DNA from 4 places in the Streptomyces sp. NBC_01716 genome. Region 4 is predicted to be linked to each of the others. Evidence: riboswitches for the same ligand, from Rfam matches in the RefSeq annotation. Region 4 holds a riboswitch; each other region holds the start of a gene.

Region 1 (3,200 bases), 2.6 Mb from region 4:
GCCGTTCCGGGGCACATGAGACACTGGTCTAGACAACAACTGTGACTTGAAGGGCAACACCATGGCTGAGCGCCGCGTCAATGTCGGCTGGGCCGAGGGCCTGCACGCCCGTCCCGCCTCCATCTTCGTCCGGGCCGCCACGGCTTCCGGCGTTCCGCTGACCATCGCCAAGTCCGACGGCAGCCCGGTCAACGCGGCGTCGATGCTCGCCGTGCTGGGGCTGGGCGCGCAGGGCGGCGACGAGATCGTCCTGTTCTCCGACGCGGACGGCGCGGAGATCGCGCTGGACCGGCTGGCGAAGCTGGTCGCCGAGGGTCTGGACGAGCTGCCCGAGACCGTCTGAAGCGCGAGCGCACGTGCCTGACACGTATGGCGAAGGCCCCGGCGTCCTGCCGGGGCCTTCGTCGCGTGGTGGCTAGGGCGTGTTTTAGAAGTAGCGTCGTCCGCCCACTGGGCGGGGCCCACGGCGTCTGGTGCGTGCGATCGCAAGGCGGAGGATCAGCCCCGTAGATGGACCGGACGTACTTGGATGACTCCGACAACGCGGCGAGCGCGCGTGCCAGGCGTCGTGGGCCAGACGGGACTTCTCAAACACGCCCTAGACGTTCACGCCGTGGGACCGCAGATACGCGACCGGGTCGATGTCGGAGCCGTACTCCGCGGTCGTCCGCGCCTCGAAGTGCAGGTGCGGGCCGGTGGAGTTGCCGGTCGAGCCGGAGAGGGCGATCTGCTGCCCCGGGGCGACGCTCTGGCCGATGGAGACGCCGATGGACGAGAGGTGTCCGTACTGGGTGTACGTGCCGTCGTTCATACGGATGACGATGTTGTTCCCGTACGCGCCGCCCCAGCCGGCCTCGACGACGGTGCCCGCGCCGACGGCCACGACCGAAGTACCGGACGCGGCGCGGAAGTCGACGCCGGAGTGGCTGCCGGAGGACCAGAGCGCGCCGCCGGTCCTGTAGCCGGTGGTGAGCGAGGAGCCCGCGACCGGGAGCCGGTAGGAGTTGAGGCGCTTGCGCTCGGCGGCCCGTGCCGCGCGCTCCTTGGCGGCGCGGAGTTCCTTGGCGCGGGCCTCCGCCTTGCGCTTCGCCTCGGCCTTGGCGCGCGCGGCGGCCTGGGCCTCCGCCTTCGCTTCCGCGGCCTCCTCGGCTGCCGCCCGCTGCGCGTCGGCCTGGGCGTCGATCTTCGCGGCGAGCGAGTCGTCGATGACGATGGCACGGGGCGGGGCCTCGGGGACGGCCTCCTGGGCGAGGGTCGCCTCCGCGTCGGCGGCGAGCGCCGGGGACGCGAGGGTGCCGATGACACCGGCCGCGGTGAGGGAAGCGACGCCGGCGAAGTTCGCGCTTCGGCGCGTCATTCGGTTCCGGGCACGGTGCTTCCCGGTGGCACGGGTGAACGCCATTGAGGTGGCTGGTCCTTTCCTTCCTTCTCGCCTACCGGGTTAGCTGACGGGTTCGGAGCAGGAAGGTCTCCTACGGGGTCCTCCGCGGTTGGTGCGAAGGATCCCGATTCACCCCAGGGACATCGATTGGGTCCCCGGCTCCCCAGGCTCGCGCCTGACGGGGACTCGGCGATGGCTGTCCGGTGCCGCGGACGCGGCGGGCTCTGACGAACAGCCGGACCGACGCTAGGCGTTCATCTTTCAATCACCAAACGGACAGCCCATTTTGTAGCGCACGCCACAGGGCATTCGGGCAACCCACCCATGAATGCGGACATAAGAGGGAACCCCGGCGACAGGTTCGTCACCGGGGTTCCCTTTGTCCTGATTCCCGTACGGGATCGTGCCGTCAGCCGGTGACGACCTTCACCTCGCCGATGTCCAGCGCCTCGACCGGCTCCCGGATGACCGAGGCGTCCCCGACGAGCACCGTGACCAGCCGGTCGCCCGGGAAGGCGCTGACGACGGCGGCCGTCGCCTCGACCGTGCCGGTCTCGGCCAGGCGCGCGTACAGCCGTGCCTGGAAGTCGTCCGGCAGGTGCTGTTCGACCTGGTCGGCGAGCGTGTCCGCGACGGACGCGGCCGTCTCGTACTTCAGCGGCGCGACCCCGACCAGATTCTGTACGGCCGTCTCACGCTCGGCGTCCGTCAGGCCTTCGGCCGCGAGGGTACGCAGGACCTTCCACAGGTCGTCCAGCGCGGGCCCGGTCGACTCGGTGTCCACGGAGCCGCTGATGGCGAGCATGGAGACGCCCGTGCCCTCCGGGTCGGAGCGCAGCACCTGCGCGAAGGCCCGCACGCCGTACGTGTAGCCCTTCTCCTCGCGCAGCACCCGGTCGAGCCGGGAGGTGAGCGTGCCGCCCAGGCAGTACGTGCCGAGCACCTGGGCCGGCCAGACGCGGTCGTGCCGGTCGGGGCCGACGCGGCCGATCAGGAGCTGGGTCTGTACGGCTCCGGGCCGGTCCACGATCACGACACGGCCGGTGTCGTCGGCCGTCACCGGCGGCACGGGGCGCGGCTCGGTGGTGTCGCCCGTCCAGTCGCCGAGGGTCTCGGCGAGCAGGGCGTCGAGGTCGACACCGGTGAGGTCGCCGACGATCACCGCGGTGGCGGTGGCGGGGCGGACATGCGCCTCGTAGAAGGCCCGGACGCCCTTGGCGTCGATGCGTCCGACGGTCTCCTCGGTGCCCTGGCGGGGGCGGGACATGCGCGAGGTCTCCGGGAACAGCTCTCTGGAGAGCTGCTTCGCCGCGCGGCGGGCCGGGTTGGCCTGCTCGTGCGGGATCTCGTCCAGCCTGTTCGTGACGAGCCGGCCGACCTCGCTCTCCGAGAACAGCGGCGCGCGCAGGGCGTCGGCGAGCAGGCCGAGCGCCTTGGGCAGCCGGGAGACCGGGACCTCCAGGGAGACCCGTACACCGGGGTGGTCGGCGTGCGCGTCGAGCGTGGCGCCGCAGCGCTCCAGCTCGGCGGCGAACTCCTCGGCGGTGTGCTTGTCGGTGCCCTCGGACAGGGCGCGGGCCATGATCGTGGCCACGCCGTCCAGGCCGTCGGGCTCGGCCTCCAGCGGGGCGGCGAGGGAGATCTCGACGGCCACGACCTGCTGGCCGGGGCGGTGACAGCGCAGCACCGTCAGGCCGTTGGGCAGCGCACCCCGCTCGGGGGCGGGGAACGCCCAGGGCCTGGCCTCTCCCGCGGTCGGCTGCGGGTGGAACTCCATGGTCACGGCAGCGTCGGTCACTGGTCCGCCCCCTCGTGCTCG
Region 2 (3,200 bases), 690 kb from region 4:
GCGTCGTAGCCGACGAGCTCCGGGCCGATCTGCTCGATGACGGCGAGGACGGCCTTCTCGACGCCCTTGCCCTGGTAGCGGTTCTGGTCACCGTCGCGGAGCTCAAGGGCCTCGAACGCACCGGTGGACGCACCGGAGGGGACAGCAGCACGGCCGGTGCTGCCGTCGTCGAGGCCGACCTCGACCTCGACCGTTGGGTTGCCTCGGGAGTCAAGGATTTCCCGGGCTACGACGACGTCGATGGACGGCACGAGCATCTCCTTCTGGGATGTGACGCGTGGAGTGCAGGGCCTCATGGGTGCCGGGCCTCGTCGGCCTTGCGTTGGCCTTGCGGCATGAGCCTAACCGGCTCCCGGTCGGCGGTCGGCAGATGCCCGCCCGCTGGGACGAAAAGAGTCCGCGATGCCCGTTCAGGCACGAATGTCCAGAGGTTGGGCCGAGCCCTTCCGAAGCCCCGGGCCGGAGACCGTCCGAAGCCCCCGGCCCGGCGCGTCCGGGGGGAGTGAGGCGCGCCGGGCCGGGGTTCAGGGGGGAAAGGGTCAGCTCAGGTGGAGCTGCTGACCCGGGAAGATCACGTCGGCGTCCTCGACGATGTCCTTGTTGAGCTTGAAGAGCTTCTTCCAGCCGCCTTCGACCTTCTTGGTCTCGGCGATCTTGGAGAGCGAGTCGCCGGGCTTGACCTTGTACTCGCCGTCGCCCTTCTTGACCGGGCCGCGCGTCTCGGTGCGCGAGGCGGGCTGCTCCTGTGTCGCGCGCGGGGCGGACTGCTTCTTCGGGGCGGCCTGGGGGGGCTGCTCGGTCTGCTCGGGGGCGGCCTGCTGCTGGCCGGAGTCGCCGGAGCCGGAGCCGGCCGAGCCCGCGTCGTTCGACGCGTTGGACAGGCCCACGCCACAGCTCGGCCAGGCACCCTTGCCCTGGCCCGCCAGGACCTTCTCGGCGATCTGTATCTGCTGGGACTTCGAGGCCTGGTCGGCGCTGGACGCGAACGCGGTGCCGCCGTACGCGGCCCAGGTGGAGGCGGAGAACTGGAGCCCGCCGAAGTAGCCGTTGCCGGTGTTGATCGACCAGTTGCCGCCGGACTCGCACTGGGCGACGGCGTCCCACTCGGAGGTGGTGGCCGCGGAGGCGGCGGTGGCGCCGATCAGCGGGACCGCGACGGCGGCACCGGTGATGCCGGCGAGCGTGGCGTAACGAACGGTCCTGGAGGGACGACGGTGCTTGCCCTTGCCGGACGCGCTGGAAAACAGCATGCGAGATCTCCTCACCGACGCCTGCGAGGTGAGCTGTCGGGTTCGGGCCAAGTGAGTTGCCCGGCCGTGCGACCCGGGAACGTCTGCACGTCCCCTCGCACACGGCTGCACCCCGAGCCGGCCGTACTGGCCGGCACTTACCTGGGTCCCCCGCTCCTGCCTTCGGCGCGTGAAGCGACGAGTACTCCCCCCGACCGACGGCAGGACTCGGCGTGACGGTCGACGGTGCCCGCGGTGCGAGCGGTTCAGACCGTAAACACAGACATCCCGGATGTTCAAAGAAGGAACATCCGGGATGATTCGCCCATCCCGCCCCGAGGAAACCTCTGTTTACGCAGGTCGGAACGGAAAGGGGGCGAGTTGCCGGGCAGACCGCATCAGTTGGGGCGAAGAGACGCTTGTCTCACTTGCTCAGATGCGGACATAGCCCGCTTAACTACCCCTGATTCGCGGTCAGATCGAGCTTCTGGCCCGGCAGGATGAGGTCCGCGTCGGAGCCCACGACCTCGCGGTTCGCCTGGTAGAGCGCGGCCCAGCCGCCCTCCACCTTCGCCTCGTCGGCGATGGCCCACAGATTGTCGCCCGCGCGGACGGTGTACGAGCCGTCCGCGACGTCGTCGGCGCGTGTCGAACTGTCACCCCGTGAGGCATGACGGCCACTTTCGCGCTCTTCGTCCGTCTTGCCTTCCTCGCCGGCTTCGGCTTCCCCGGCAGGCTTGCCCGCCTCGGGGGCCGCCTCGCCGCGGTGCTTGCCCTTCCCCGCGTCGGCGGTGCTGGGCTCCGAACTCGGCTCGGCACCCTGCTCCTCGGCCTCGGACGCGGAGTCGCGGCCGAACTGCCCGGACGACGGGGTCGACTCGGGAGCGGGAGGCAGCTCGGCCGTCTCGCTCGGCTCGGGCTCCGGGGAGGTCTCCTGCTGCTGGGTGGACTCTCCGGAGGACCCGTTGCCCTGAGCCTTGTCCGCTTCACCGTCGGCGCCCGCGTCCGTACCCGGCTCCGCCGTGAGCCCGGTGACCAGCGCGCAGGTCGGCCACGCGCTCGGCCCCTGCGCTTCGAGGATCTTCTCGGCGACGGCTATCTGCTGGGTGCGGCTGGCCTGGTCGGCGGTGGGGGCGTACGCCGTACCGCCGAAGTCGGCCCAGGTCTCCTGGGAGATCTGGAGGCCGCCGTAGTAGCCGTTGCCGAGGTCGGCGCTCCACATGCCGCCGCTCTCGCACTCGGCGACGCGGTCCCAGGTCGAGGCGTCCGCCGCACTGGCGCCGGTCGCGCCGAGCAGCGGGATGGCGATCGCCGAGCCTGTCACCCCTGCCGCGACGACAAGGGCGGGGGCCTGACGGGGCCGACGGTGCCGGCCGTTCCCGGAGCGCATGCGGTTGCCTTCCGTGAGACTGCTGGGACGTGAACCCCGGCATGTGACTGCCGGGACGATCGTGAACGTAGCCGTACTCGAACGTCTGTCACAAGTCGATGCAGCGTAGATCACGTGAAAGTCACAGTGTTGACGATCCGTCAGTCACCCACCGCTGTGAACTGCACCGGGAGCGTACGCAGTCCACGCATGATGAGCCCCCCACGCCACCTCAAATCGGACGGTTCGACCGCTAGCCGCAAGTCGGGCAGGCGGGTCAGAAGGGTGGCGAGCGCGGTCTGTCCCTCAAGCCGGGCGAGGGGCGCGCCGAGGCAGTAGTGGATGCCGTGGCCGTATCCGAGGTGTTTGTTGTCACTCCGCGCCAGATCGAGCCGGTCCGGGTCGGCGAACCGCGCAGGGTCCCGGTCGGCGGCGGCGAGTACGACGAGGACAGGGTCGCCCACCGCGACGCGCTGCCCGCCGAGTTCGACGGGCTCGGTGGCGTAGCGCCAGGTGGCGAGCTCCACCGGTCCGTCGTAGCGGAGCAGTTCCTCGACGCCGGTCGCGAGGAGTTCCTTCTCGCCTGCGTGGAGGGAGCGTTG
Region 3 (3,200 bases), 2.7 Mb from region 4:
CGGTCTCCCTGAGGTTCACATGGGGCAGGAGTTCGCCCTGCTCCTTCGCCTGGCGCAGCATGTCCTCGTTCTGCGCCACCCACGACTCGAACGGTGTGCCGCGGTTGATGCCGAGTGCGCCCTGGTCGAGCGCCAGGCCCGTACTGGCTCTGACCAGCGGGTCGTGGCGCAGCCGGTGTGCGAGGACCATGCCCTGGTCCACGAGCAGCTGTAGTTTGCTGCTCTGCTCGGGGAACGGTCCGATCGCCAGTTGGGCGTCGAGGACCCCGAGCGCGAGGTCTTCCTTCGAGGTGAAGTGGAAGTACAGGGCGCCCTTGGTCACCCCCGCCCGCGTGAGGATCTCGCCGACGGTGGCCGAGTTGTAGCCGCGCTCGTCGAAGACGGCCGCCGCCGCTTCGAGGATCGACCGGCGGGTCCGGATTGCACGGTCTTGCTGCGCCATCGGGCTCCCTCCTGCCTTGCATGGATTTGTAGTCGGGCTGTGACGACAGGTATTGAAAAACAAACCGCTTCGTACGTATCTTATAACGGAGCTGGACGGCTCCACCTACACCTTTGCCGGACGACTGGGCACAGTTGACCAGCACCGAAGCAGTCCGAGACCACGCGGCAGGCAACCATGATGCTGGCCCACGCGGAGTCTCGCGACGGTCGGCGTCCGGGTCGCCGGGACCCAGGACGGCGTTCTCCGTTGCGGTGGAATCCGAATTCTGACGGGACCTGACCATTCCCTGACGCGGGGCCTCTTGAAAGCAACTCCCAGGGTGGGGACGCTTGTTCGGTACGTTCCGAATGTTCCGCACATTCCGCGCTCAGGGCTCTGCTGCCCGAGCAATTCGGCCGTGACTCGGGGGGCACGCCGTCTGCCGAGCAGGCTGCTCCCCCCAGACCGGCCGGATGACCAGGCCGGCGCGGGGCCGGGAAACCACCCCGCCCCGCCCTATTGGAAAAAGCTCATTTGTCCATTTTGTGGTGCGGTCGTTATGGGTATTTCGAGCCTAACTTGTCCCTTTCTGGGTGGTGTTGGGTTTCAGTGGTTGCATCGAGAGCCCGTGATGTGTGTCACAGCTTTGAAGGACCGCGCTTCTCGCCGCCCCGCCCCACCTCCCCTGCCGCAAAAGAAAGTTGAGGCCTGAATCGCCTCGCCCGAATTCGAATTGACCGGCGCCGGATCCGTTAATGGCATGGCGCTGTGAATTCAGGACTTGTTTCGCCCGGACCTTCTCGCTTACGTTCTCGTCATTCCGGGCGGAACGCCGAATCCTGCCGCTGTCCGGAAACCGCACCCAACAACTCATGGACGGCAGGAGCGGGGGACCCAGGTAAGTCGCCGATCCGTTACATCGGACCGGCTTGGGGTGAAGTCGCGCACTATCGCGGCCGGGCATCTCCCGCTCGAACCCGACAGCTCACCTCGCAGGCGACGGAGAGGATTTCGTCATGCCCGCAGAGGGTAAGCACCGCCGTACCCGCACCAGCCCGCTCGCCCGCCGCCTCATCGCGGTCGGCACGGGCGGCGCAGCACTCGCCCTTCCCCTGGTGACCGCCACCACGGCGGGCGCGGCCCCCGCCCCGCAGCACGTCAAGACGGCCCCGGCCGCCTCGACCGCCGTCCAGAAGGTGACCCACACCGTCGTCAAGGGCGAGTCGCTGGCCAAGATCGCCAAGGCCCGCTCCGTGAGCGGTGGCTGGCAGGCGCTCTACAAGACCAACCGCGCCGCTGTCGGCGAGAACCCCTCGCTCATCCACCCCGGCCTGAAGCTGAAGCTCGCCGGGAAGGCCAAGACCGAGGGGACCGCGTCGACCGGGACCGCGTCGGAGAGCAAGGCCACCGAGGCTGTCGAGACCGCCGCCAGGACCTACACCAACGACCTCGACGGCTGGATCCGGGAGGCGCTGGACGTCATGGCGCAGAACGGCATACCCGGCTCGTACGACGGCATCCACCGCAACATCATGCGCGAGTCCGGTGGTAACCCCCGCGCCATCAACAACTGGGACTCCAACGCCGCGGCCGGCACCCCGTCGAAGGGCCTGCTCCAGGTCATCGCCCCGACGTTCGAGGCGTACCACGTGCCCGGCACGTCGACCGACAGCTACGACCCGGTCGCCAACATCACCGCGGCGTGCAACTACGCGGCCGACCGCTACGGCTCCATCGACAACGTCAACGGTCCGTACTAGGGCGTGTTTGAGAAGTCCCGTCTGGCCCACGACGCCTGGCACGCACGCTCGCCGCGTTGTCGGAGTCATCCAAGTACGTCCAGTACGAGGATGATCCTCCGCCTTGCGATCGCACGCACCAGACGCCGTGGGCCCCGCCCGATGGGCGGACGACGCTACTTCTAAAACACGCCCTAGACCCTGCGGCGTCCGTCACCTCACCGACCGCCGGCCGGACCGCACACGCGGCCCGGCCGGCGGCCTTCACACGCTCACACCCGCGCCCCGTTGTCCGCCGGGCGCCCGCGACGCGGCAGCGGTCGCGAACGGCCCGTGCCACGCCGCCCCCGCGCCGCCCCCGGACCCCCCTCGCGGGACGCCTCCATCGCCAGCGCGACCGGCACGGCAGTGAACACGGACGAGTACGTGCCCACACAGATACCGATGAGCAGGGCCAGCGCGAAGTCTCTGAGCGAGTCCCCGCCGAGCACCGCCAGCGCCGTGAGGATGAACAGCGCGCCCATGCCGGTGTTCACGGTTCTGGGCACCGTCTGCAGTACGGCTGTTCGCGCGGTCGGCACCAGGGAAGCGCGGGGTGCCCTCGCCCACAGCTCACGGACCCGGTCGAAGACCACCACGGAGTCGTTCACCGAGTAACCGATGACGGTGAGCAGCGCGGCGAGGAAGATCCCGTCGACGGGACGGCCCAGCCACGCGAAGACCCCGATCAGGATCACCACGTCGTGCACCAGCGCGGCTACCGACGCCACCGCGAAGGACCATCTGAACCGCACGGCCAGATACAGGAGTTGGACCCCGACGGCGATCCCCAGCGCGATCAGCGCGTGGCGCCTCAGCTCATCACCGAGGCTGGGGCCGATCAGGTCGTCCCGTACCTTCGTCGTCGGTCCGCCCTCCTCGCTCAGGGCGCTGCGGATCGCCGCCTCGGCCCGCTCGCCCGTGTCCCCGGTGCGTACCGAGAGCTCCTGCCGGCCCGCCGTGGTGACCTCGGCATCGGCGAAGCCCGCGTCGGCCAG
Region 4 (3,200 bases):
GCGCCTGGTCCAACGCGGTTTCCGCCGCGCCGACGAAGGCTTCCGGCTGGCGGACGCCGACCCGGACGACCCCACCTGGCGCCGCTCGCACCCCGTCGAGAAGCACCCGCCCGGTTTCGGCCCCGAAGACCCCCGGCCGCCAAAGCGCGGACGCGGCCGGCTCGCCTCCCGGCCGGCGCATCCGGTCCTGGAGTTGCTGCCCGGTCTGATCATCGTGGCGGGGATCATCCTGGACCAGGCGACCCCGACCGCCTTCACCGCCTCTCCGTTCTTCTCGGCGGCGCCGTTGGTCGCCGCCCCCTTCTTCTCGTTCATGCGCACTCTCTTGATCGGCCTTCTGTCCGTCGGCGCCGTCGTCGGACTGCGTTACTTCGGCAGCTCCTCAAGCGGGGCCGACACGATCACCGAATCGCTGACCGTCTTCACCGTCTCCGTCCTCGCGCTGGCCATCAACGGTGTCGTACGCCGCAGCGGTGAACGCCTGGCCTCGGCGCGGGTGATCGCCGAGGCCGCCCAGCGCGCCGTCCTGCCGACACCCGAGGCCCGGATCGGCGGGCTGCACGTCGCCGCGCGCTACGAGGCCGCCGAGGAGGGCGCGTACATCGGCGGCGACCTGTTCGCCGTCCAGGACACGGAGTACGGGGTACGGGTGGTGGTCGGCGACGTACGCGGCAAGGGCATGGGCGCGGTCGAGACCGTGGCCGTCATCATCGGCGCCTTCCGGGAGGCCGCCGAGCAGGAGACGACGCTCGAAGGGGTCGCGCGGCGGCTGGAGCGTGCGCTGGCGCGCGAAGGCACGCGGCGCAGCGGGATCGATCTGTTCGAGGGCTTCACCACCGCCGTACTGGCGGAGGTCCCGCATTCCGAGGGCATAGTGCGCGTACTGAACCGCGGGCACCCTGAGCCGCTGCTGCTCGGCCCCGACGGCGCGCTGACCGTGCTGGCCCCCACCGATCCGGCGCTGCCGCTCGGGATGGGCGAGCTGGGGACGTGGCCGGACCGCGCGGAGGAGGTCCCGTACCGGCCAGGGGCGACGCTGCTCCTCTACACGGACGGGCTCTCCGAGGCGCGCAACGCTGAGGGCGTCTTCTACGACCCGGGCGGACAGCTCGCGGGGCGGATCTTTCCCGGTCCCGACGATCTGCTGGAGGCGATCGTCGGGGACGTATGGCTGCACACCGGCGGCGGCAGTACGGACGACATGGCGCTGCTGGCCATCAGCCGGCCCACCCCGCGGCAGCCGGAGCGGCGCCGGACGATGCCGGTCGTGCCGTGATGTCATCTCCCCCGCCACGCTGCGTAGTTGAGACACACCACTCCGCATAACATTTGACGCACCGTCAGTTCGAGTGTGTGATCGCACACGGTCCGAATGCCGATCAACTCGCCCGATTGCGCCTGCTTGTGTCCCGGTTGATCCCCGCCGTGCTCGCTAACGATCACCGGGAACAGCTTGGAATAAGCCCCCGTCGTCTATTAACGTTCGATAACGCAGCGCGGTTGTCCCAGCCGTCGAAAGAGACGGCACCGTGCGCACGCGCCGAATTCCGCAAGGAAACCGGGGAACCACCAATTGGGGTGAATCGGGCGCCTCTTGCTGCCTCGTGCGGCGAGAAACGCTCGTAGGAGACCTTCCTGCTCCGAACCCGTCAGCTAACCCGGTAGGCGAGAAGGAAGGAAAGGAGAGCGCCCCAGTGGCGTCCAACAGGCCTGCTCCCGAAGCCTCCGTCCCGGCCCATTTCGGCCCCGGGAGCCGGCTCGCCGGCACCGATCTCGCCGACGGCGAGGCCAACAGGGACTGGGAGGAATGGAATCCCACCGCGGAGTCCGTCCGTCCCGTACGCGGCAAGCACCGTGTCGCCAAGCAGCGCAACGCGCTGGCCCGCAGCTCCACGGTCCTCGGAGTGGGTGTCATCGCCGCTGTCGGCGCCGGAGGCATCGCCTCCGCGCAGGACAAGCCGCCGGTTTCGATATCACTTCCCGACGCGCTCTCGGACAATCTCCCCGACGCCAAGTCCCTTCCCGGTGTCGGGTCTTTCATGTCCGACGGCGACAAGAAGACCGACGAGACGCCCTCCCCGCTGACCACGGCGGGCCTCACCGTCGCGGACGCCCAGCAGGGCACCACCGACTCCGGCGAGGCACTGCGCGCCCGCATCCTCCAGCAGGCGGAGCAGCAGCAGGCCGAGGCCGACGCCGCCCAGAAGGCGAGCGCCGAGAAGGCCGCCGCGGAGAAGGCGGCGGCAGAGGCCGAGAAGCAGCAGACCGACGCGGAGAAGAAGGCCGCCGAGGCGAAGCGCAAGGCGAAGGAAGAGGCCGAACGCAAGGCCGAGCAGGAGCGCCTGGAGAAGCTGGCCGCCAGCTTCTCGCTCCCCACCTCCTCCTACACGCTCACCTCCACCTTCGGCCAGGCCGGCTCCATGTGGTCCTCCGGCCAGCACACCGGCCTGGACTTCGCAGCCCCCACGGGCACGCCCACCAAGGCCGTCCACGGCGGGACCGTCAAGTCGGCCGGCTGGTCCGGCTCGTACGGCTACCGCGTGGTGCTGGAGCTCGAAGACGGTACGGAGATCTGGTACGCCCACCTGTCCTCGATGACCGTCGGCGCGGGCCAGAAGGTCACCACCGGCGAGACCATCGGACGCGTGGGAGCCACCGGCAACGTCACCGGCCCCCACCTGCACCTGGAGGTGCACACCCCGGGCGGCAGCGGCATCGACCCGATGAGCTGGCTGCGCGGCAAGGGACTCACGCCCTGATCCGGCCTGATCCAAACGACAGACCCTAGTTCCTGTACGGGTTGTAGCCGCCGTAGTCGATGTACGGCGGCGGAGACCACACCCGCCCCGTCGCCCGCGCCGCGTACGTCAGCGCGGGCGACGCCGTTTCCCGGCGCTGCCACATGTGGTGCAGCAACTCCTGCTCGCGCTCGACGAAGTCGGGCCCAGCCGTGCCGCGCCCGGCCCGGTGGCGCAGGAACGCCAGAGCGGTCGCGAACGCCTGGTACTCGCCGACCGTACGGGCCGCCTTCGGCCCGTACGCGCGCCCCGCCACATCGCGCGCCATCGAGCGCGCCCGCATCGAGGACAGGGCGAGCGGCTCGGTCTCGGCGAGCCAGCCCGCCGCCGCGTAGGCGGGCAACTCGGCCGAAACCATGCGCAGTTCGCGCTGCCGCGTCCAGATCGCCAGCCAGGTGAGCA

What was found. A riboswitch is a leader RNA that binds a small molecule or an ion and turns the genes downstream of it on or off. The one in region 4 is predicted to bind cyclic di-AMP.
Region 1: linked by a shared signal. The riboswitch ahead of OIE74_RS09075 (M23 family metallopeptidase) and the one ahead of OIE74_RS20465 (M23 family metallopeptidase) in region 4 are both predicted to bind cyclic di-AMP.
Region 2: linked by a shared signal. The riboswitch ahead of OIE74_RS23710 (transglycosylase family protein) and the one ahead of OIE74_RS20465 (M23 family metallopeptidase) in region 4 are both predicted to bind cyclic di-AMP.
Region 3: linked by a shared signal. The riboswitch ahead of OIE74_RS08555 (LysM peptidoglycan-binding domain-containing protein) and the one ahead of OIE74_RS20465 (M23 family metallopeptidase) in region 4 are both predicted to bind cyclic di-AMP.

Annotation. Positions count from the first base shown of each region.
Region 1 is NZ_CP109181.1:2,118,618-2,121,817, forward strand. It holds gene OIE74_RS09070 (HPr family phosphocarrier protein) at 62-343, shown strand; gene OIE74_RS09075 (M23 family metallopeptidase) at 599-1,402, opposite strand; cyclic di-AMP (ydaO/yuaA leader) riboswitch at 1,416-1,583, opposite strand; gene OIE74_RS09080 (M16 family metallopeptidase) at 1,791-3,158, opposite strand; gene OIE74_RS09085 (M16 family metallopeptidase) at 3,176-3,200, opposite strand, start outside.
Region 2 is NZ_CP109181.1:5,364,312-5,367,511, reverse strand. It holds gene eno (phosphopyruvate hydratase) at 1-257, opposite strand, end outside; gene OIE74_RS23710 (transglycosylase family protein) at 540-1,250, opposite strand; cyclic di-AMP (ydaO/yuaA leader) riboswitch at 1,254-1,428, opposite strand; gene OIE74_RS23705 (transglycosylase family protein) at 1,687-2,619, opposite strand; gene OIE74_RS23700 (cytochrome P450 family protein) at 2,760-3,200, opposite strand, start outside.
Region 3 is NZ_CP109181.1:1,992,843-1,996,042, reverse strand. It holds gene OIE74_RS08560 (ScbR family autoregulator-binding transcription factor) at 1-442, opposite strand, end outside; cyclic di-AMP (ydaO/yuaA leader) riboswitch at 1,271-1,436, shown strand; gene OIE74_RS08555 (LysM peptidoglycan-binding domain-containing protein) at 1,441-2,184, shown strand; gene secD (protein translocase subunit SecD) at 2,436-3,200, opposite strand, start outside.
Region 4 is NZ_CP109181.1:4,671,006-4,674,205, forward strand. It holds gene OIE74_RS20460 (PP2C family protein-serine/threonine phosphatase) at 188-1,276, shown strand; cyclic di-AMP (ydaO/yuaA leader) riboswitch at 1,529-1,683, shown strand; gene OIE74_RS20465 (M23 family metallopeptidase) at 1,695-2,759, shown strand; gene OIE74_RS20470 (PrsW family intramembrane metalloprotease) at 2,785-3,200, opposite strand, start outside.